2 regions of the Leucobacter albus genome follow, and region 1 is predicted to be linked to the other one. Evidence: predicted binding sites of a transcription regulator. Region 1 holds the regulator's gene; the other holds the start of a gene.
What was found. Region 1 encodes LexA, which represses DNA repair genes until DNA is damaged. Its sites were predicted from a motif close to TCGAACANNTGTTCGA; they were not measured.
Positions count from the first base shown of each region.

Region 2: the regulator LexA is predicted to act here: its motif matches at 4,163-4,178, upstream of uvrA (excinuclease ABC subunit UvrA).

Region 1 is NZ_BAAAKZ010000003.1:50,076-61,183, reverse strand. Features, by position in the region: gene ABD115_RS03910 (histidinol-phosphate transaminase) at 1-602, opposite strand, end outside; gene ABD115_RS03905 (LysM peptidoglycan-binding domain-containing protein) at 872-1,285, opposite strand; gene lexA (transcriptional repressor LexA) at 1,583-2,245, shown strand; gene lipB (lipoyl(octanoyl) transferase LipB) at 2,795-3,400, shown strand; gene lipA (lipoyl synthase) at 3,397-4,440, shown strand; gene ABD115_RS03885 (methylenetetrahydrofolate reductase) at 4,497-5,387, opposite strand; gene ABD115_RS03880 (uroporphyrinogen decarboxylase/cobalamine-independent methonine synthase family protein) at 5,384-6,664, opposite strand; gene metE (5-methyltetrahydropteroyltriglutamate--homocysteine S-methyltransferase) at 6,664-8,982, opposite strand; gene hflX (GTPase HflX) at 9,178-10,794, opposite strand; gene ABD115_RS03865 (class I SAM-dependent methyltransferase) at 10,886-11,108, shown strand, end outside.
Region 2 is NZ_BAAAKZ010000003.1:704,831-715,938, reverse strand. Features, by position in the region: gene uvrC (excinuclease ABC subunit UvrC) at 1-1,082, opposite strand, end outside; gene uvrA (excinuclease ABC subunit UvrA) at 1,093-4,131, opposite strand; gene ABD115_RS06895 (siderophore-interacting protein) at 4,289-5,125, shown strand; gene ABD115_RS06890 (VOC family protein) at 5,222-5,620, shown strand; gene uvrB (excinuclease ABC subunit UvrB) at 5,804-7,891, opposite strand; gene ABD115_RS06880 (alcohol dehydrogenase catalytic domain-containing protein) at 7,961-8,998, opposite strand; gene ABD115_RS06875 (DIP1984 family protein) at 9,146-9,670, shown strand; gene ABD115_RS06870 (winged helix-turn-helix domain-containing protein) at 9,954-11,108, opposite strand, start outside.

The DNA of each region.
Region 1 (11,108 bases):
GTGTCGGTGTCAAACTCCTTGTAGGCTTCGTCGACAATGAGAATGCCGTCGAACGCGTCGTAGGCGGCGCGAATCGTCTCGAGGCTCATCGGGGTGCCCGTCGGGTTGTTGGGCGCGCACAGCACCACGATGTCTGGCTTGTGCTCGGTGATGGCCGCGACGGCGAGCTCGGGCGAGACCGTGTAGTCGTCGGCCCGTGGCACGTCAACCCAGCCGGTGTCGGTGCCGTCGGCGAGCAGCGGGTACATGGAGTAGGTCGGAGTGAAGCTCATGAGGGTGCGGCCTGGGCCACCAAACGCCTGCAGAATCTGCTGCAGCACCTCGTTCGACCCGTTAGCCGCCCACACCTGCTCCGGGGTGAGCCCGTAGCAAAGGTAGCCCGCGAGCGCCTCGCGGAGCCCCATGAACTCGCGGTCGGGGTAGCGATTCACGTTGCGAAGCGCTGCTGCGAGAGCCTCGGTGGCGTCGGCGATGAAAGCCTCGGGGAGCGGGTGCGTGTTTTCGTTCACGTTCAGGCTGACAGGCACCGCTGCCTGCGGCGCGCCATACGGCGCCTTGCCTACGAGATTGTCACGGAGGGGAAGATCACTGAGTTCGGCCACTCGCCCAGTCTAGCCAGCCGCCGCCGGCCGGTGAGCATGCGCCCCGTAGCCTGTGAAGCATTGGACGATCAGAACGCAATCGAACTAGATCGGCGCGGTTCGAGGCCCGTCGACGCAGCGACCCGGCCCGGCGTTCGCGCCGGTCGCGCCGGTCGCGCCTTGTGTGTGTCTCGCTACTCGCCGAATCTTCTGTTCGCCGACCGCGGCGTTTACCCGTCTTACTGCTCGATGAGCGCACCGCACACCGGTCGCGCTATGCGCGAGTCTTGCTACTCGCCGATCGCGGCGAACGTGAGGTCACTGCCCTCGAAGCGCAGCGGCACCGCGATCGAGTCGCCAGCACGCAGGTCTGCGGCATCGATCTGATTCAGCCGCTGCAGCTCGGCGACAATGTCGCGAGGGTCTGCGGCGGGGTCGAGCGCCGAGGCAATGCTCCACAGCGAGTCGCCCGACTGCGCGAGCACGTAGGGGAACTCTTGCGAGCTCACCGTGCCGTTTGCCTCTGCGCCCGGCGCTGCGAACGCCGCAGCCACACCGAGCGCCCCGGCGATCAGCACCGTGGCGAGGCCACCGAACACGATGCGCCCGCGCCTCGTCAGGCGGAGCTTGGCGGGGCCGGCCACGGTCGAAGCAGCCGCGCCAATGCGGGGGCTCAGCGGGGTAACGATTGCCGTTGCAGTCATGAGGAGTTCCTCTCTCGAGATTGTTCGATCACACTTCAGCAGTTCGAACATCTATTTCGAATATATCTTCGAATGAACGAAACCGCAACCGCAAACTTCGAACAAATATCGCAGCTATTCACACGACACTCGAACGAATGTTTGCCCCGCCTCGAATATCCGAGCTAGGGTTTCGAACAACGAGTTCACCCAATCAGTGACCTCCGACATTCACGCTCACCCCGGCCTGAGCCCCCGAACCCCCCTGAGCAGCCGCGCTCCGGCGCACACGACGACCGCACCACGAGAGGACGAGCGATGAGCGATCTGGCCTCAGCGCCGCGAAAGCCGCTGACAGAGAAGCAGCAGGCGATCCTGGAGTTCATCGCACGCTCGGTCGAGTCACGCGGGTACCCACCGAGCATGCGCGAGATCGGAGACGCCGTCGGGCTCTCCTCACTCTCGAGCGTTACGCACCAGCTGAGTCGGCTCGAACTCGGCGGCTACATTCGCCGCGACCCCAATCGGCCGCGGGCACTCGAGATTCTCGTGGAGCTCGCGGTCACGAGCAGCGCGCTTGCCGACTCCCCCTCGGTCGAGGCACAAGAGACTGCCTTCATCCCGCTCGTCGGCCAAATCGCCGCAGGCGTGCCAATCACGGCCGACCAGCAGGTCGAAGAGATCGTTCCGCTCCCCCGGCAGCTCGTCGGCGACGGGCAGCTGTTCATGTTGAAGGTCGTCGGCGAATCGATGATTGACGCTGCAATCTGCGACGGCGACTTCGTCGTTGTGCGCCAGCAGCGGGAGGCCGACAATGGCGACATCGTTGCCGCCATGCTTGACGGCGAGGCTACGGTCAAAGTCTTCCGCAGGCGCGACGGCCACACCTGGCTACTGCCGAGAAACAGCGCGTTCGAGCCGATTCTCGGCGATCACGCCGAGGTGCTTGGCAAGGTTGTCGCGGTCTTCCGCTCCGTGTAGCGACGCGCACCGCCCAGCACCAGAAACCCCCTGCAGAAACAGGGGGTTTCTGCATTCCCACGGCCCGAGCCCGCGCGCCCGAGCCTATTGAACGCAGATCACCCCGGTTTCTGCAGCCAGCGCCCCGCCGCGCACGGACCCAACCCCACAGCTCGCACGCAGCCGCGCCCGCAGCAACAGCGCGGAACGCCAAACTACACCATCTTGATTTGTTAGACGCAGTCCAACTAACATGTTGGTATGCGCTCCATCACCGCAGCTGGCCCGGTCACGCCAGCGCCGCCACCGTGGCCCGCCCCCGCCCAATCGCACCGGGCAACCCCGAGGTTTGTGACAGCCGGGCTGGCCCCGAACTTCGTCGACTACGCGCTCGGCCTCGAGCTCCAGGCCGAGGCCAGCGCCCGGCTGAGCCAATCGAACCCACCAGCGGGTTCGAACCCACCAGCCGCATCACACCCACCAGCGGGTTCGAACCCACCAGCCGCATCACACCCACCAGCGGGTTCGAACCCACCGGCCGCATCACACCCACCAGCCGATTCGAACGAAGTGAGTGCACGGAGCAACCCAGCCGCGCTCGCGCGACCGGGCGACGCGCACGACGCCGGCACGGTGCTCCTGCTCGAGCACACTCCGGTCTACACGGCTGGCCGCCGAGCAGAGGCGCATGAGTACCCGAGCGACGGCACGCCGGTCGTCGCCGTGAATCGAGGCGGCAAGGTCACCTGGCACGGGCCCGGCCAGCTCGTCGCCTACCCGGTGATTCGGCTCGCGAGCGGCTTTGGCGGGGCCGACCTCGTGCGCGCGCTCGAGGGCGCGCTCATCGCGGTCGTCGCCGAGTTTGGCATAGCGGGCACCCGCGTCGACGGCCGCACCGGAGTGTGGACCGAGCTGCGGGCCTCAGCCGCACCCGCACCAACACTCAGCAAGCTCGCCCAGATCGGCATTCACGTCAGCCGGCGCATCGTCACGCACGGCATCGCGCTGAACTGCAGCAATGACCTCGCCCCGTTCGCAAACTTCGTACCGTGCGGCATCACCGACGCCGGGGTCACCACCCTCAGCGACTGCGTCGGGCGCACCGTCACTCCCGCCGAAGTCGCCCCGGCACTCGAGCGCCATCTCGCTCCCGTACTCGAAAGGTTCGCCGTATGAGCGCCCAGATACTCCCCGCAACGGGCACGCGCCCCGAGCCCGAGCAGCGCAGGCTGCTGCGGGTCGAGGCCAAGAACGCTGAGACCCCCATCGAGCGAAAGCCCGAGTGGATCAAAACGCGCGCGAAAACCGGCCCCGAGTACCTTGCCGTGCAGCAGCTCGTGCGCTCCGAGGGGCTGCACACGGTGTGCGCCGAGGCGGGCTGCCCGAACATCTACGAGTGCTGGGAAGACCGCGAGGCAACGTTTCTTATCGGCGGCTCCATCTGCACCAGGCGCTGCGATTTCTGCCAGATCACCTCTGGTAAGCCGCTCCCTCTCGACCGCGACGAGCCGCGCCGCGTCGCCGAGTCTGTGCGCACGATGGGGCTGCGCTACGCGACAATCACGGGGGTGACGCGCGACGACCTGCCTGACACCGGAGCGTGGCTGTACGCCGAGACGATCCGCCAGATTCACGCGCTCAACCCCGGTTCGGGGGTCGAGGTGCTCGCCGACGATCTCGGGGGTCGACCAGAGCACCTCGCGCAGGTGTTCGAGGCTGCCCCCGAGGTGTTCGCGCACAACCTCGAGACCGTGCCGCGCATCTTCCGGCGCATCAGGCCTGGGTTTCGCTACGAGCGCTCGCTCGAGGTGATCGCCGAGGCGCGCGACGCGGGCATGATCACGAAATCAAACCTCATTCTCGGCATGGGCGAATCGCGCGACGAGGTGTCGGCGACGATGCGTGAACTGCGCGACGCGGGCTGCGACATCCTTACCCTCACCCAGTACCTGCGCCCGTCGAAGCTCCACCACCCCATCAATCGTTGGGTGCGCCCCGAGGAGTTCGTCGAGCTCACCGCCGAGGCCGAGGCGCTCGGGTTCGACGGCGTGCTCGCCGGGCCGCTCGTGCGATCCTCGTACCGCGCGGGTCGGCTGTGGGCTCAGACGATGCAGCGCAAGGGCCGCGCGGTGCCAGCGGAGCTGCGACACCTCGCGGAGCGCGCTGCCGGCGCAGACGTCACGGCAGACTTCCCGCAGGCCGTCGCCACGGTGTAAGGGGCAACCCGCAACGCGGACCGCAGCACCCAGCACCTCCCCGAACCGCGCAACCCCTAGACCAACAGATCCAGCTCCTCGAGCACCGCGAGCACCTGCTCGTGCCGGTTGAACGTGTAGAGGTGGATCGACGGCGCGCCGCCGGCGAGCAGCTCGCGCGCGAGCGAGATCGTGTGCTCGACCCCGAGCTCGGGCGCGAACCCGCCGGCCGCCTCCATCGCGCGCTCGAGCGAAACGGGCGCCGGGCGCCCCGCGAGCGAGGCGACCTTGCGCAGTTGCCCGCTCGTCGAGACGGGCATGAGCCCCGGCAGAATCGGCATCTTCAGCCCGGCGGAGCGGGCGGCGTCAACGAAGCCGAGGTACTCCTCCGCTAAAAAGAACAGCTGTGTAATCGCAAACTGCGCCCCCGCGGCCTCCTTCGCGAGCAGCCAGTCAATGTCGGCCGACTGCCCGCGCGACAGCGGGTGCCCGTTCGGGTAGGCGGCGACAGCGGTGCGCCCGACACTCGTGAACGCAGGCCGCTCGGCCCGCGCCTCGGCGATGAGCTCGGTGAGTTCGAGAGCGCTGAGCGACCCGGCAACCTCCGGGCTCGTTTCGTCGAGCCCGCGAGGTGGGTCGCCGCGCAGCGCGAGGAAGTCGTGGATGCCCGCGTCCATCACCCGGTGGATCGTCTCGCGCACAACCTCGCTGCTCTCGCCGACCGTGGTGAGGTGCGCGAGCGGCAGCGCCTCGGTGTGGTCGCGCAGGTAGGCGAGCAGGTCGAGCGAGGCGTCGCGGTGCGACCCATTCGCTCCGTAGGTCACCGAGATGAAGTCGGGGCCGACCGCAGACAGGTGCTGCACGGAGTTGCCGAGCGCGAGCGCCGCGGCCCCAGACCGCGCCGGGAAGACCTCGAACGAGAAGCGCGCGCGGGTCGGGGCACTGCCGGTGAGCAGGGTCGCGTTCATGGTGTGCCCTCCGTCGCCGGTGCGGATCCGCCACCGCTGGCGGCCGAGCCCACGCTCGAGCCGCCGCGCTCCGATCCACCAGCCACCGCACCACCAAGCACCGAACCACCAAGCACCGACCCGCCGAGCACCTCACCGGCAAGCTCCGTGCCGCGCACACGCGCGGCGACCTTCGCGAAGGCGACGTCGCGCGCGTGGTCAGGTGAGCCGTGCCGCGGTTTCTCGTCGATGAGATACGGCGAGAAGCCGCAGTCATCGGTCGAGCCGAGCAGCTCGGGCGGCACGAACCTCGCCGCGCGCACGAGCTGGTCGCGCACCTGTTCAGCGGTCTCGAGCTTCGGGTTCGTCGGGTTCGTTACGCCGAGCAGCACCCGGGGTGCCTCCCGACCAGCGGCCGCGAGCGCCGAGATTTCGCGGCCTACGAGCCGCGCGACGCGGTCGGGCTCCTTCTCGCTCGCTGCCTGCACGAGAAAGTAACCCGCCTCGATCTGAAACAGCTCGGGCAACAGCTCGGCGTAGTCGACGTCGGCGCTGTGCGCGGAGTCGTTGTCGTTGCCGGGGCAGGTGTGCACGCCGACGTGCGCGCGCTCGGCGTCCGTGAGCTCGCCGAGCACGCGGTTGAGCAGCTCGATGAAGCCCGCGAGCGCCCTCGGGCCGGCCCACGGGGCGCGCACGTCGCGCCTGAGTGCGAGCCTGCCCTCGGTGAAGTCGATCGAGACGCGGCTCGCGCCAGCGGCGAAGCACCGCCTGATGTCTTCGGCGCAGCCAGCGACGACGTCTGCAAGAAACTCCTCGCGCGAGTAGCCGCCGAGGCCGGCCTCCGGCACCGTGAGCGAGAGCATCGACGGCGAGATCACGGCCTGCTTCAGCGGCAGCTCGGTGTGCATGCGCGCCCGCGCGACGTCGTCGGCCGCCCAGCTCTGAAACCGAAACGGCGCCGTGGTGAGCCTGGGCACGACGCGGTGGTGCCCGTCTGCGAACACCGCGAATACCGGCCCCGCCTCGACATCGCCGCCCGCGAGCGGGTAGCTTGCGAAGCTCTGCCTGCGCTGCTCGCCGTCGCTCACGATCGGCGAGCCCGTCGCCGCGAGCCTGTCGAGGGTGTCGCGCACCGCGAGCTCCTGCTCTGCCTCGAGCTCCGTTGCCGAGATCGCGCCGATCTCGGCGTCGAGCACGGTGCGCTGCAGCCGGGCCGGGCGCGGCAGCGAGCCGACCTGCTCGGTGGGCAGCACGCCCACCGGCCAGGCCTCCGCCGCGCCCACAGATTCCGCGCCCACTACGCCTCCGCGCGCACGGCCTTCGCGGCCAGCACGAGGTTCGTGAGGCTCGCGACGGTCTCGTCGTAGCCGCGGGTCTTCAGCCCGCAGTCGGGGTTCACCCAGAGCTGCTCGCCCGGAATGCGCGCGGCGGCGATGCGAATAAGCTCAGTCTGCTCGTCGACGCCCGGCACGCGCGGCGAGTGAATGTCGTAGACGCCGGGGCCGATGCCGCGGGAGTAGCCGTGGTCGCCGAGCGGCTCGACGACGTCCATGCGGCTGCGCGCAGCCTCGATCGAGGTGACGTCGGCGTCGAGGCCGTCGACCGCGTCGATGATCTCGCCGAACTCCGAGTAACACAGGTGCGTGTGGATCTGCACGTCTGCTCCGGCTCCGCCAGTCGCGAGCCGGAACGCGCCGACCGACCAGTCGAGGTAGGCGGCCTGGCGGTCGCGGTCGAGCGGCAGCAGCTCGCGCAGCGCCGGCTCGTCAACCTGCACGATGGAGATGCCGGCGTCGACGAGATCCGCAATCTCATCGCGCAGCGCGAGCGCGACCTGCGATGCGGTGTCTGACAGCGGCTGGTCGTCGCGCACGAACGACCACGCGAGAATCGTGACGGGGCCCGTGAGCATGCCCTTCACCGGCCGCTCGGTGAGCGACTGCGCGTAGGCCGACCAGCGCACCGTCATCGGCGCGGGCCGCGACACATCGCCCCAGAGAATCGAGGGGCGCGTCGCGCGGCTGCCGTACGACTGCACCCAGCCGTGCTCGGTCACCGCGAAGCCGTCGAGCAGCTCTGCGAAGTACTGCACCATGTCGTTGCGCTCCGCCTCGCCGTGCACAAGCACGTCGAGCCCGATCTCCTCCTGCAGCGCGATCACGCGCGCGATCTCCTCGCGCAGGAAGCCGTCGTACGCCGCCTCGTCGATCTCGCCGCGCACAAACGAGGCGCGGGCGTTACGAATCTCGGCGGTCTGCGGGAACGAGCCGATCGTCGTCGTCGCGAGCGCGGGGATGTTCAGGCCGTGCTGCGCCTCCCGGCGGTCGGCCTCGCTCACGCGGGTGCGATCGGCGTCTCCGGCGGCCGCAGCGCGGGTGCGGATCGCGTCGACGCGCACGCCTTCAGCCGCGTCGCGGTCGGCGAGCACCCGATCAACCTCGGCGAGCTCTGCCTCGATCGCCTCCTCGCCCTCGGCGAGCCCGCGCGCAAGCACCGCGACCTGCTCGACCTTCTGGTCGGCAAACGCGAGCCACGAGCGCAGCTTCGCGTCGAGCTTTGCCTCGTCAGCGACGTCGTGCGGCACGTGCTGCAGGTTGTTCGACGTGCCAACGACGGTCTGAATGCCGGCGTCTGCGAGCGAGCGGAGCGTGGCCGCTGCCTCGCGCAGGTCGGTGCGCCAGATGTTGCGGCCGTCGACGACGCCGGCGACGAGCTGGGTGCCTTCGAACGCGGCGGCGAGCGAGCCGTCTGCGAGCTCGGCCGTCGGCAGCGAGCCGCGCACGAGGTCGGCCTGCACAGCCTCGACGGGGAGCTTGGCGAGACGGGCGAGCGCAGCTGACGCGTCGCCGTAGGGCGCTGCGATGAGGATCCGCGGGCGATCCGCCCCCGCACCGAGTGCCCCGTACGCGCGCTCAACAAGCGCGAGCGTTTCCTCGCGCGTCGTGCGCAGCGAGTCAGACACGAGCGCCGGCTCGTCGAGCTGCACCCAGGTCGCCCCGGCGGCGGCGAGCGCGGCGAGCAGCTCGGCGTAGACGGCGACGACCTCGTCGAGGCGCGACACGGGGTCGAAGCCCTCGCCGGCACCGTCTGCCGCCTTCGCGAGCAGCAGGTAGGTGACGGGGCCGACGATGACGGGCCGGGCCTCAATGCCCTGCTCGCGCGCCTCACCGAGCTGCGCGACGAGCGCCTTCGGGTTCGCACTGAACGCGGTGCGCTCCGAGATCTCGGGCACGCTGTAGTGGTAGTTCGTGTCGAACCACTTCGTCATCTCGAGCGGCTGGTGGGCCTTGTCGCCGCGCGCGAGCGTGAAGTAGGTCTCGAGGTCGGAGCCGGTGACGCCCGCGAAGCGCTCGGGAATCGCGCCGAGCGCGAGCGTCGCATCGAGCACCTGGTCGTAGAAGCTGAAGCTCTCTGGCACGGCCCCGCCCTCGGCTGGCAGCCCGAGCTCGACAAGTCGCGCCCGAGTCGCCGCGCGCAGCTCGGCCGCGGTCTGCTGCAGCTGCTCCTCGGTGATGCGGCCGGCCCAGAAGGCCTCGACGGCGCGCTTGAGCTCGCGGCGCCTGCCGATTCTCGGGTAGCCGGCGATGGTGGCGAGTGGAAGCGATGCAGCGGTCATGGGGCCCTCCGTCAGGTACAGTGCGTGCGTGTGACGGGCGGCGCCGAAGCGCCTTGCCGTGGTGCCCGTCTGCTGCAAAAGTACCCGGCGAGGCACCCCAAACCGGCCCCGATTTCGCACTGTTACCGCGTGCGACGAAGTGTTACGCCGCGCGCGAGATCGCGGCTGGAATCGGGTAGGTGCGCGGCGGCGGCGCTAGACGAGGAAGTCGTCGAGCTTCGAGAACATCTCCGGCGTCACGAGCGCGCGCACGCGCGTGCCGGCCTCGTCGTAGTCGAGCTCGAGCACGCGGTTGCGCTCGTGCAGCTCGGCGACGAGGTCGCCCCTGTCATACGGCACCACGACAGTGACCTCGCGGTCTGGCGCCGGAATCGCCGCGTCGACGCGCGCCATGAGCTCGTCGACGCCCTCGCCGGTGCGCGCCGAGACGAACACGCCGTCTGGCGCGAGCCCGTGCAGCAGCAGCCTGCGGGAGTCGTCGATGAGGTCGGCCTTGTTGAACGCCACGACCTCGGGAATGCCCTGCGCCTCGACCTCGGCGATGACCTCGCGCACGGTCGCGAGCTGCGCCTCGGGGTCGGGGTGCGAGGCGTCGACGACGTGCAGAATCACATCTGATTCCCCCACCTCCTCGAACGTCGAGCGGAACGCCTCGACGAGCTGGTGGGGCAGGTTGCGCACGAACCCGACGGTATCGACGTAGGTGAAGTCGCGCCCGTCTTGCGTCTCAGAGTGCCGCACGGCGGTGTCGAGGGTCGCGAACAGCTGGTTCTGCACGAGCTCCTGGGTGCCCGTGAGGCGGTTCAGCAGGCTCGACTTGCCGGCGTTCGTGTAGCCGGCGATTGCAACAGACGGCACCTCGCCGCGCTTGCGGTTCGCCCGCTTGGCTGCGCGCGCTGGCGCAAAGCCGGCGATCTGCTTGCGCAGCTTCGCCATGCGGGTGTTGATGCGGCGGCGGTCGAGCTCGATCTTCGTCTCGCCGGGGCCGCGCGAGCCCATGCCGGCGCCCGCCGCGCCCACTTGGCCACCGGCCTGGCGCGACATCGACTCGCCCCAGCCGCGGAGCCTCGGCAGCAGGTATTCGAGCTGCGCGAGCTCGACCTGCGCCTTGCCCTCGCGGCTCTTCGCGTGCTGGCTGAAGATGTCGAGAATCACGGTGGTGCGGTCGATGACCTTCGCGTTCACGACGTCTTCGAGCGCGCGCCGCTGGCTCGGGCCGAGCTCATCGTCGGCGATCACGGTGTCGGCACCGAGCGCGCGCACGAGCTCGGCGAGCTCCTGGGCCTTGCCCTTGCCGAGGTAGGTCGCGGGGTCAGGGTTCGCGCGGCGCTGCAGCACCCCGTCGAGCACCGTCGCGCCAGCGGTTTCGGCGAGTGCAGCGAGCTCGCGCAGCGAGTTCTCCGCATCTTCGAGCGCGTCTGCGGCAGACTGACTGCGGCCCGAGTTGAAGATGCCGATGAGCACTACGTTCTCGAGGCGCAGCTGTCGGTACTCGACCTCGGTGACGTCTTCGAGCTCCGTGGAGAGGCCCGCGACGCGCGTGAGCGAAGCGCGATCTTCACGGTCCATCTGAATGCCGTGGCCGGCCTCGCCGAGCTCGTCGTGGTCTGAGCTGCCGAGCGCCTGCGCATCGGAGAGGTCGCGAATCACCGAGGCACCGGTGCCACCGGCGCGCTTGAGTAGCCGCTCGAGCGGGTCTGTGGGCGCGGCCGCAGCTTCGTCGCCGCTCGCGGTCGCATCGGCCACGGTCTCGCCGCTCGCGGTCTCGTCGCTCACTGTCTCGTCGGTCTTGTCGTTCGTGATATCACTCATGTGCTTCCCAAGTGTACGGTGATCGCGCCACCAAAGCACGGATGTTCGCTTCGGGCATGTGGCCTGGGGCACGGGCTGGGATACTGGGGTGGTGAATCAGCACTACTTCTCAGAATCCCCCGCCGGCGACTTCACGCCGCGCGAGATCGAGGTCGAGCTTGCGGGCAGGGCGCGCAGCGTGCTCACCGCGGGCGGCGTCTTCAGCCCCGAGCACCTCGATCAGGGAACGGCGCTGCTGCTCGACACGCTCCCGGGCCTGACTGAGCTTCCGCTCGTGCCGGCCGGCGAGGCCGCTGATGCTGATGCTGATGCTG
Region 2 (11,108 bases), 650 kb from region 1:
CGCACCTTTCCACCGCGCGGGCGCCCCCTCGCGAGCGTCTCCTCGAGCGAGGCGAGCCCATCTGGCAGCTCGGGCACGAGCACCTCGGGCGGCGGCTCGTGCCCGCCCTCGTACGCGGTCTGCAAAACCTGCTCAAGCAGCCGCCCGGGCGAGTCGTCGAGCTCGACGTCGACTATCCAGCTACGCTCGCCGCGCACGCGCCCGCCGCGAATAATGAACTGGTGCAGCGCGGCAGAAAGCTCGTCAACCCTGAGCCCGAACGCGTCAACGTCGACCTCGTGGCCGAGCACGATCGCGTTCTTCTCCATCACGTGCTCTACGGCCGCGACCTGGTCGCGCAGCCGCGCCGCGTCTTCGTATCGCTGCTCGGCGGCGGCGTCTTTCATCTCGCGCTGCAGCCTGCGAAACTGCGTCTGGTAGTTACCCGAGAGAAACGCCACGAGCTCGCTCACGCGCTCGCGGTGCTCGGCAACGGTTACCGTGAAGGAACACGGGCCGGCGCAGCGCCCAATCTGCCCGGCGAGGCACGGCTTGCCGCTCGACATCGCCCGTCGGTAGTCAGCGTCGTTACAGGTGCGAATCGGAAACGCCTGCTGCAGCAACGACGCCGTCTCGCGAATCGCCCACACCTTCGGGTAGGGGCCGAAATATTTCGCGCCCCTGATTTTTTCGTTGCGGGTGATGACGAGCCTGGGCGCCTCCTCAGCGAGTGTCACCGCGAGGTAGGGGTAGGTCTTGTCGTCTTTAAATTGCACGTTAAACGGAGGCTTGTACTCCGTGATCCACGTGTGCTCGAGCACGAGCGACTCGGTGTCGCTCGCTACGACAGTCCAGTCGACATTCGCCGCGAGCGACAGCATGCGGCGCGTTCGCGGCATGAGCGAGTGCATCGGCTGGAAGTAGTTCGCCAGCCGCGCGCGCAGGTTCTTCGCCTTGCCGATGTAGAGCACCCGCCCGTGCCGATCAGAGAATCGGTAGACGCCGGGGCTCGTGGGGATCTCGCCCTGGGCAGGCTTGAAGGCGTCGCGGGGGTCGGCGGGGGCCTCGGCCTCCGCTCCCCCGCGAAGCGGATCCTCGCTCATGAGCGTGGCCTCACGCCGACGCCCGTGCGGCGGCTGGCGCCTTCTTTGCCGGCGCCTTCTTTGCTGGCGCCTTCTTAGCTGGCGCCTTCTTTGCTGGCGCCGCCTTCGCGGGCTGTGCGACCGCGGGCGCAATGGCCTTGCGGCCGGTCTTCGCGACGGGCGCCTTCTCGAGCGCTTCGGCGAGGAACTGGCCGGTGTGGCTGCCCGCGTGCTTCGCGACATCCTCGGGGGTACCAACGGTAAGAATCGTGCCGCCGCCAGAGCCGCCCTCGGGGCCGAGGTCGATGACCCAGTCGGCGCTGCGGATCACGTCGAGATTGTGCTCGATCGTGATCACCGTGTTGCCCTTGTCGACGAGACCGTTGAGCACGAGGAGGAGCTTGCGCACGTCTTCGAAGTGCAGGCCCGTGGTCGGCTCGTCGAGCACGTAGATGCTGCGGCCGTTCGAGCGCTTCTGCAGCTCGGTCGCGAGCTTCACGCGCTGCGCCTCGCCGCCCGAGAGCGTGGTCGCGCTCTGCCCGAGTCGCACGTAGCCGAGGCCGACGTCGACGAGGGTTTTCATGAAGCGGTGGATCGACGAGATCGGCTCGAAGAACTGCTCGGCCTCGGCGATGGGCATCTCGAGCACCTCGGCGATGTTCTTGCCCTTGTAGCGCACCTGCAGCGTCTCGCGGTTGTAGCGGTTGCCGCCGCAGACCTCGCAGGCGACGTAGACGTCGGGCAAGAAGTTCATCTCGATCTTCAGCGTGCCGTCGCCGGCGCACGCCTCGCAGCGGCCGCCCTTCACGTTGAAGCTGAAGCGGCCGGGCAGGTAGCCGCGGGTCTTCGCCTCCTGCGTCTCGGCGAAGAGGTTGCGGATCTTGTCGAACACGCCCGTGTAGGTCGCGGGGTTCGAGCGCGGCGTGCGCCCGATCGGCGCCTGGTCGACGTGCACGACCTTGTCGAGGTGTTCGAGCCCGGTGACCCGGGTGTGTTTGCCAGGCACCATGCGGGCGCCGTTGAGCTGGTTCGCGAGCACACGGTAGAGCACGTCGTTCACGAGCGTCGACTTGCCGCTGCCCGAGACGCCGGTGACTGCCGTCATCACGCCGAGCGGGAACGTCGCGTCGACGTTCTGCAGGTTATTCGACCGGGCACCGACGACCTTGAGCTCGCGGTTCTTGTCGCGCTTGCGCCTCGTCTTCGGCGTCTCGATCGCGCGGCGGCCCGACAGGTAGTCGCCCGTCACCGAGTTCGTGTTCGCTCGCAGCTCTGGCAGCAGGCCGGAGTGCACGACGGTGCCGCCCTCGACGCCCGCGCCCGGGCCGATGTCGACGAGCCAGTCGGCCGCCTCGATCGTCTCCTCGTCGTGCTCGACAACGATGAGCGTGTTGCCGAGGTCGCGGAGCTTCACGAGCGTCTCGATGAGCCTGCGGTTATCGCGCTGGTGGAGGCCGATCGACGGCTCGTCGAGCACGTACAGCACGCCGGTGAGGCCAGAGCCGATCTGGGTCGCCAAACGGATGCGCTGCGCCTCGCCGCCCGAGAGCGTGCCTGCGGCGCGGGCGAGGGTAAGGTAGCCGAGGCCGACCTCGATGAGGAAGTCGAAGCGGAGGCGGATCTCGCGCAGCACCTGCGCTGCGATCTTCGCGTCGCGCTCGCTGAGCTCGACGGCGTCGAAGAAGTGCTTCGCGTCGAGCAGGCTGAACTCGCCGACGCTCGCGATCGACTCGTCGTCGACCGTGACCGCGAGCACCTCTGGCTTCAGGCGCTGGCCGTTGCAGACGTGGCAGGGCACCTCGCGCAGAAACTCGGACCAGCGCTCGCGCCGGTTGTCGCTCTCGGCCTCGGCGTACTGGCGCTCGATGAACGGGATGACGCCCTCGAATCCGCTCGTGTACTTCACCTCGCGGCCGAAGCGGTTCTTCCAGCGCACGTTGACCTTGAAGTCGTTACCGCGGAGGATCGCCTCTTGGATGTCTTCGTCGAGCTCACCCCACGGGGTCTTGAGCGAGAAATCGAGGTCTTTCGCGAGGCCCACCAGCAGTTTTTCGTAGTACTGGTAGAGGCTCTTGCCCTGGCTCGTCCAGGGGATGATGACCCCCTCGCTGATCGAGAGCTCGGGGTCGCCGAGCACGAGATCTTCGTCCACCGACATGCTCGTGCCGAGGCCGGAGCACGTCGGGCACGCCCCGAACGGCGCGTTGAACGAGAACGTGCGCGGCTCGATCTCGGTGAGCTGCACCGGGTGCTGGTTCGGGCACGAGAGGCGCTCGGAGAACACCTGCGTGCGATCGTCTGCCTGCGCGTCACGATCCACATAGTCGATCTGCACCGTGCCGTCGGCGAGGCGCAGCGCGGTCTCGAGCGAGTCGGTGAGGCGGCCGAGCCCGTCTGGCGAGGCGACGAGACGATCGATCACGACGGAGATGTCGTGCTTGATCTGCTTCTTGAGCTTCGGCGGGTCGCTGAGCTGGATGAGCTCGCCGTCGACAATCGCGCGGGAGTAACCCGTCGCCGCGAGCTCCTGGAACAGGTCGACGAACTCGCCCTTCTTCTTGGAGACAACGGGCGCGAGCACCTGGTAGCGCGTGCGCTCCTCGAGCTGCATCAGCCTGTCGGCGATTTGCTGCACTGTCTGCGAGGCGATCCGCTCGCCGCACACTGCGCAGTGCGGAATGCCGATGCGCGCCCAAAGCAGTCGCATGTAGTCGTAGATTTCGGTGATCGTGCCAACCGTCGAGCGCGGGTTGCGGTTCGTCGACTTCTGGTCGATCGACACTGCGGGGCTCAGGCCCTCGATGAAGTCGACGTCAGGCCGATCCACCTGGCCGAGAAACTGGCGCGCGTACGCCGACAGCGACTCGACGTAGCGGCGCTGTCCCTCCGCAAAAATCGTGTCGAACGCGAGGCTCGACTTGCCGCTGCCCGACAGGCCAGTAAAGACCACGAGGGAGTCGCGCGGGATCGACAGATCGACGTTCTTCAGGTTGTGTACCCTGGCGCCCTGCACGCTGATGTGGGCGTGCGCTGCAGAGGAGCGGATCGGTGTTTTGCTCTGTGAAGTCACTCCCCCAGCTTAGCGTCTCCCGGCCGAACATTCGAACATGTGTTCTAGCATTTTGCGTGTTCGCTTCCCGCTAACCAGGCAGCACGCGCCTGGCATTGTTTGCGCCGGTGTGGGAGGCTGGGTGCCGCACGCAATCATCTGATGAATGAGGTTTGACATGACTCCAGCCGCGCCAGCACAGTCTCAGCGCCCCGTACGACCACAAATTGTGCTCGAGGTGCTGCAGCGAGTACAGCTCAGCCGCCACCTCGTGCGCATCGTCGCCGGCGGCGCCGGCGTAGCCGAAATCGAGCCGCTCACGCACACCGACGCCTACAGCAAGATGCTCTTTCAGCACCCCGAAACCTCACTCACACCGCCCTACGACCTCGACGCGCTGCGCGAGGCGCTCCCCGCAGAGCAGCTCCCAACGACCCGCACCTACTCCGTGCGACGTGTCGATCACCGCGCCGGCGAGGTCTGGATCGACTTCGTTGTGCACGGCGACGAGGGGCTCGCCGGGCCATGGGCCAACGGCGCCAAGCCGGGCGATCCCGTCGTGCTGCGCGGAATCGGCGGCGGCTACGCACCAGACCCCGAGGCCGACTGGCACCTGCTCGCCGGCGACGAATCGGCGATCCCTGCGATAGCCTCGGCGCTTGAGGCCATGCCGGCAGACGCGCAGGGCGTCGCTCTCATCGAGGTAGACGCCGAAGCAGACGTGCTCGATCTCGTGCACCCGGCCGGGATTGAGCTGACTTGGCTGTTTCGCCGCGGCGCCGCCGCTGGCACGACGGACATACTGGTCAATGCGGTGCGGGGGGCCGAGTGGCTGCCAGGCAGGGTGCAGGTGTTCGTGCACGGCGAGCGCGGCGCGATGAAAGCGCTGCGCCCCTACTTCACCGACGAGCGCGGGGTGGATCGGGCCGAGCTCTCGCTCTCGCCCTACTGGGCATACGGTCGCCGCGAGGATCGCTTCCAGGCCGAGAAACGCGAGCCGATCGGACAGATCTAGCGCCCACACGTCGCACGGCTCGACGCACGCATGACCGCGCTCGTTGGCCTTCGCCCATGGCATGCGAGATGCCCGCCAGAGCAATAGGATCAGCATATGAGCCTCACTTTTGACTTCGTCGGCATCGTCACCACCGACCTCGCGGCCTCGCTCGCCTTCTACAGGGATCTCGGCCTCGACATTCCCGCCGACGCAGCGAACGAGCCGCACGTAGAGGTGGTGCTGCCCAACGGAATGCGGGTGGGGTGGGACACCGTCGAGACCATTCAGGGGTTCGATACCGAGTATGTCTCGCCCACAGGCAGCCATCGCGTCGCATTTGCGTTTCAGGCCGGCTCCCCCGCCGAGGTCGACGAGGTGCACGCGCGGCTCATCGCAGCCGGGCACCGCAGTAGGGTCGCGCCGTGGGATGCCTTTTGGGGCCAGCGCTACGCAACAGTCATGGACCCAGACGGTAACGCGGTAGATCTCTACGCCGCACTCCCCGCGGCGTAAGCGCTGCGGCCCGTGGGGCCCGCGAACCCTGCACTTCCCTCCGAGCGCACCCACTTATTGCGCCGTGTACGGGTGGGGTCTCGGAGACAGGTGCAGGGTTCAGGGCGTTCTTGGCGCAGCCGCCCAGGGCGCAGCCGCCCAGGGCGCAGCGAGCTCGCGCAGCCGGGGCCCGGGGCACCGCCCCTAGATGTGGCCCGCGGCGTCCATGCTGCGCAGCTCGCGCTTCATCTCCGACACCTCGTCGCGCAGCCGCGCCGCGAGCTCGAACTTCAGCTCTTCGGCAGCGAGCAGCATCTGCTGCGTGAGGTCTGCGATGATCTCCTCGAGCTTGTCTGCACCCTCGGCCCCGATCGCGCCCGCGCGCGAGGCGGCCTTGCCCTTTGCTCGCTGCGGCGAGCCCTTCTGCGCGTGCCTCGTCGCCCGATTCGCGAGCACCTCGTCGGTGTCGGCAGCCTCGCGGTTGAGCACCTCGGTGATGTCGCCGATCTTCTTGCGCAGCGGCTGCGGGTCGATGCCGTGCTTCGTGTTGTACTCGACCTGAATCTCCCGGCGACGATTCGTCTCTTCGATCGCGAGCTGCATCGACGGGGTGATGCGGTCGGCATACATGTGCACCTCACCGGAGACGTTACGGGCCGCGCGACCGATCGTCTGAATGAGCGAGGTCGACGAACGAAGGAAGCCCTCCTTGTCGGCGTCGAGAATGGCGACGAGCGAGACCTCCGGCAGGTCCAGGCCCTCGCGCAGCAGGTTGATGCCGACGAGCACGTCGAACACGCCCGCTCGCAGCTCGGTGAGCAGCTCGACGCGCCTGAGCGTGTCGACGTCGGAGTGGAGGTAGCGCACCTGCACGCCCGCCTCCTCCATGAAGGTGGTGAGCTGCTCCGCCATCTTCTTCGTGAGCGTCGTGACGAGCACGCGCTCGTCGCGCTCCACGCGCCGCCGCACCTCTTCGAGCAGGTCATCGATCTGCCCCTCGGAGGGCTTGACGACGATCTCGGGGTCGACGAGCCCTGTCGGGCGAATGATCTGCTCGACGACGCCGTCTGCGAGCCCCATCTCGTACTTGCCAGGGGTCGCAGACAAATAGACTGTCTGGCCGACGCGCTCCTTGAACTCGCCGAACTTCAGCGGCCGGTTGTCGAGCGCGCTCGGCAACCTGAAGCCGTGGTCGACGAGCGTGCGCTTGCGCGAGGAGTCGCCCTCGTACATCGCACCGATCTGCGGCACCGTGACGTGCGACTCGTCGATCACCACAAGGAAGTCGTCTGGGAAGTAGTCGAGCAGGCAGTGCGGCGCCTCGCCCGGCTTGCGGCCGTCCATGTGCATCGAGTAGTTCTCGATGCCGGAGCAGAAGCCAATCTGCTCCATCATCTCGAGGTCGAAGGTCGTGCGCATGCGCAGCCGCTGCTCTTCGACGAGCTTGTTTTGCGACTTGAGCTCGGCTGTGCGCGATTCGAGCTCGTCCGAGATGTCGTGCATCGCGCGGTTCATCACCTCGCGACTGGCAACGTAGTGCGACCCGGGAAACACCGAAACGCTGTCGACCTGCTTCACAACGTCGCCCGTCAGCGGGTGCAGGTAGTAGAGCGCCTCGATCTCGTCGCCGAAGAACTCGATGCGAATCGCGAGCTCCTCATACATCGGAATGATCTCGACCGTGTCGCCGCGCACCCTGAAATTGCCGCGCACGAACTCGATGTCGTTGCGCTGGTACTGCATCTGTACGAACCGGCGTAGCAGCACGTCGCGGTCGAGCCTGTCGCCGACCTGCAGCGGCACCATCGCCTCGTAGTATTCCTCTGGCTTGCCGAGGCCGTAGATGCACGACACCGTCGAGATCACGACGACGTCGCGTCGGCTGAGCAGCGAGTTCGTTGTCGAGTGTCGCAGCCGCTCGACCTCGGCGTTCACCGAGGAGTCTTTCTCGATGAACGTGTCGGTCTGCGGCACGTAGGCCTCGGGCTGGTAGTAGTCGTAGTAGCTCACGAAGTACTCGACAGCGTTGTTCGGCATGAGCTCGCGGAACTCGTTCGCGAGCTGCGCCGCGAGCGTCTTGTTGTGCGCGAGAATCAGCGTCGGCCGCTGCACCTGCTCGATGAGCCACGCAGTCGTCGCCGACTTGCCCGTGCCTGTCGCGCCGAGCAGCACGACGTCGGTCTCGCCCGCGTTGATGCGCTTGGCGAGCTGCTCGATCGCCTGCGGCTGATCACCGCTCGGCTCATACTCGCTGACGACCTCGAATGGGCGAACGCTGCGGGTTGCTTCCATGCCTCCAAGCATAAACCTCTGAGGCCCACATTCGAAACTTTGTTCGCATAGAGCGAGCGAGGGTAGCTCCTACGGCACGAGCACCGCGCGGCCCTGAATCTTGCCGTGGTGCAGATCGTCGAATGCCTGCACCGCGTCGTCGAGCGCGTACCGCACGACCTCGACCGAGATCTTGCCAGCGGCAGCGAGCGCGATCACCTGGCGCATGTCGGCGCGGGTGCCGCCGTAGGCCCGCTCAATGTTCACGCCCCACGGCAGCGCGCCGCCGCCCGCGACGTACGGGAAGCTGCCGCCCCCGAGGCCGACGAAGCGGATCGCGCCTCCCCCGCGCACGACCGCGGTCGCGAGGTCGACAGTCGGCTGCACGCCGACGAAGTCGAACACCACGTCTGCGCCGACGCCGCCGGTTTCGTCGAGGATCCGCCCAGCGGCATCGCCGTCGCTCGGCAGCGCGAGATCGGCGCCGTGACTCTCGGCGAAGGCGAGTTTCGCTTGGTCGGTGTCGAGCGCGATGATGCGCGCGCCAGTCGTCGCTGCGAGAATCTGCAGCGCCATGTGCCCGAGCCCGCCGAGCCCGATTGTCACGACCGTGGCGTCACCCGTCATGCGGTCGCGCACGGTGTTGATCGCGTGCATCGGGGTGAGCGCGGCGTCGGCGAGCGGTGCGGCCTGCACCGGGTCGAGCTCGCCGATCGGGTCGAGGTGGCGGGCCTTCACGGCGATGAAGTCGGCCATGCCGCCGGGGCTGCCAATGCCGGGCGAGAGCGGCGCGAGCCCGTCGCGCGGGGCGACGACCTCGCACTGATTGTCGCGACCCGACAGGCACTCGCGGCAGCGCCCGCACGACAGGATCAGCGAAACGATCGCGCGGTCGCCGACACTCCAGCCGGTCACCCCCTCGCCAAGCTCGGCGACCGTGCCGGCGACCTCGTGCCCGAGCGTACTTCCGATGAGCGGGTTGTCGTCACCGAGCCCAATGATTGAGATATCGGAGTGGCACACGCCCGCGCCTCCCACCTGGATGAGCACCTCATCTGCCCCGATCTCGGGCCGCGGCTTCTCGCGGAGCTCTACCGTGTTGTGCTTGACATAGGTCACTGCGCGCATTGAAACACTCCCGGTTCTCGTCGGATCGGGCCGCCGCCGGTGGCAGGCCTCGCTGACTCCGAGCGTACGCCCACTCGGCTCAAAAAGCTCCTGTGTTGACGTGATAATCTGGCCGTCTTGTCAGGGCCAGGGGAAGTGGGATCACCGGTGAAACTCGCAGAAGCGCTCGCACTGCGCGCAGACACACAGAAGCGGATCGCCCAGCTGCGTGCGCGCGTCGCCGCGAACGCGCAGTTTCAGGAGGGCGACACCCCTGCGGAAGATGCTGGGGCGCTGCTCGCCGAGGCCGAGCTCGCAATCGGCGAGCTCGAGGCGCTCGTGCGCAGCATCAATGCGACGAACTCAGCAATTCAGCTCGACATCGCCCCGAAGTCGCCGGCAGGCGGCCGCCGCAGGCAGCAGACAGCCGGCCAGGCAGCGACCCCCGTCACGATGACCGACGCGCTCGCACGCCGCGACAGCCTGCGGCTGCGCCACGCGGTGCTCAGCGAGGCCGCAGACGCGGCCCAGGGAAGTAGCGGCTTCAGACAGCTGCGCTCGGAGCTGCGCCAGGTGTCGGCACTCGCGGTGCCTGAGCTGCGCACCAAGGCCGACGCGCTCGCGCGCGAGCTCCGGGAGCTCGACGCCCAGATTCAACAGGCGAACTGGCTGAACGACCTCGTCGAGGGATAACCGCACCACACAATTTCACACAGGCGAGTCGGTACCGATTCGATCAGCGGGCACACCCCGCGCCAGACGGGCAACTCTGGCTCTTGCAGGGTGGCGGGCAGCCCACGCATCACAGCGCAGCCCAGCACTGCGTACACGTGACTGCTCACCGCGCACAGCGCACTACCGCGTGCCGGGGTCGAATCGGGAGGGTGGGTTCGGGGACTCTTCGCTTGGCAAGACGCCGTGAAGGCGACCGTCGCGGCAGCGGGCTCCGCGCCCGAGCAACGCTAGCCGAGCAACGCTAGCCGAGCACAGGCAGCGCGAGGTTTCCGACCCCGCTCACGCGGATGTCGCCGAGCCCCTGCCACTCTGCCGCCTGGCGCAGCAGCGTCGCCGCGACCTCGGGGGTGTGTGTCGGCGCGCCATGCTCCCGCCAAGCCGCCTGCACGAGCAGCGCTCCGCCCTGGCGATCGGCCTTCAGGTCGATGCGCCCCGCGAGCTTGCCGCTAACCATCAGCGGCAGGCAGTAGTAGCCGAACTCGCGCTTCTCCTGCGGCGTGTAGATCTCGATGCGGTAGTGGAAATCGAACATGCGCTCGGCGCGCGGGCGAAACCAGACGACAGGGTCAAACGGTGTGAGGAGCGCGTTCGGCGCGAGCCTCCCCGGCACGCGCGCGTCGCGGTGGATCCACGCTGCCTCCGGCTTCCCAGCCCTCGTGAGCCAGCCCTCGACGGTGACTGGCAGCAGCTCCCCTGCCTCTTCGAGCGCGCGCACCGCAACGCGCGCCTCCGCCGCTTTCAACCGGTGGTAGTCGGCGAGATCGGCGAGCGTCGCAACGCCAAGCGAGCGCGCGGCGCGGGCAACGAGTTCGCGCTGCGCGGTGGCCCTGTCGATCTCCCCGAGGTGCGCCTCGTCAATGACCTGCTCGGCCAGCGCATAGCGGCGCTGGAAGCCCTCGCGGCCGGCAGAGACGACCTCGCCGGCGGCGAACATCACCTCGACTGCCTGCTTAGTCTCGCTCCAGTCCCACCAGGGCCCGCGTTTCTCCCGCGGCCCATCCTCAAGCTCGCGCACAAGCTGCGGCCCGTTCGCGCGCAGCCGGTCGCGCACCGCGTTGATTGTCGATGCGACGCGCTCGCGCCGTCCGTCGCGGTCGTGCTTTGCCCGATAGTCTGCCATGCGCCAGCCGAACAGCGGCCTGTCTTGCACGGGAATGAACGCGGCCTCGTGCGCCCAGTACTCGGTAAACTCCCCGCTCTGCCACAGCTGCCTGTCGAGCCGCTCGCGGTCATATTCGCCGTGCCGCGAGAACACGGGCATGTAGTGGCTGCGGGAGAACACGTTGACTGAGTCGATCTGCAGCACGTGCAGTCGCTCGAGTGCGGCGTCGAACGGGCGTCGCTTCGCGATCTTCGCCACATTCGAAAAGCCCTGGGCGGCCAGGGCGACGCGACG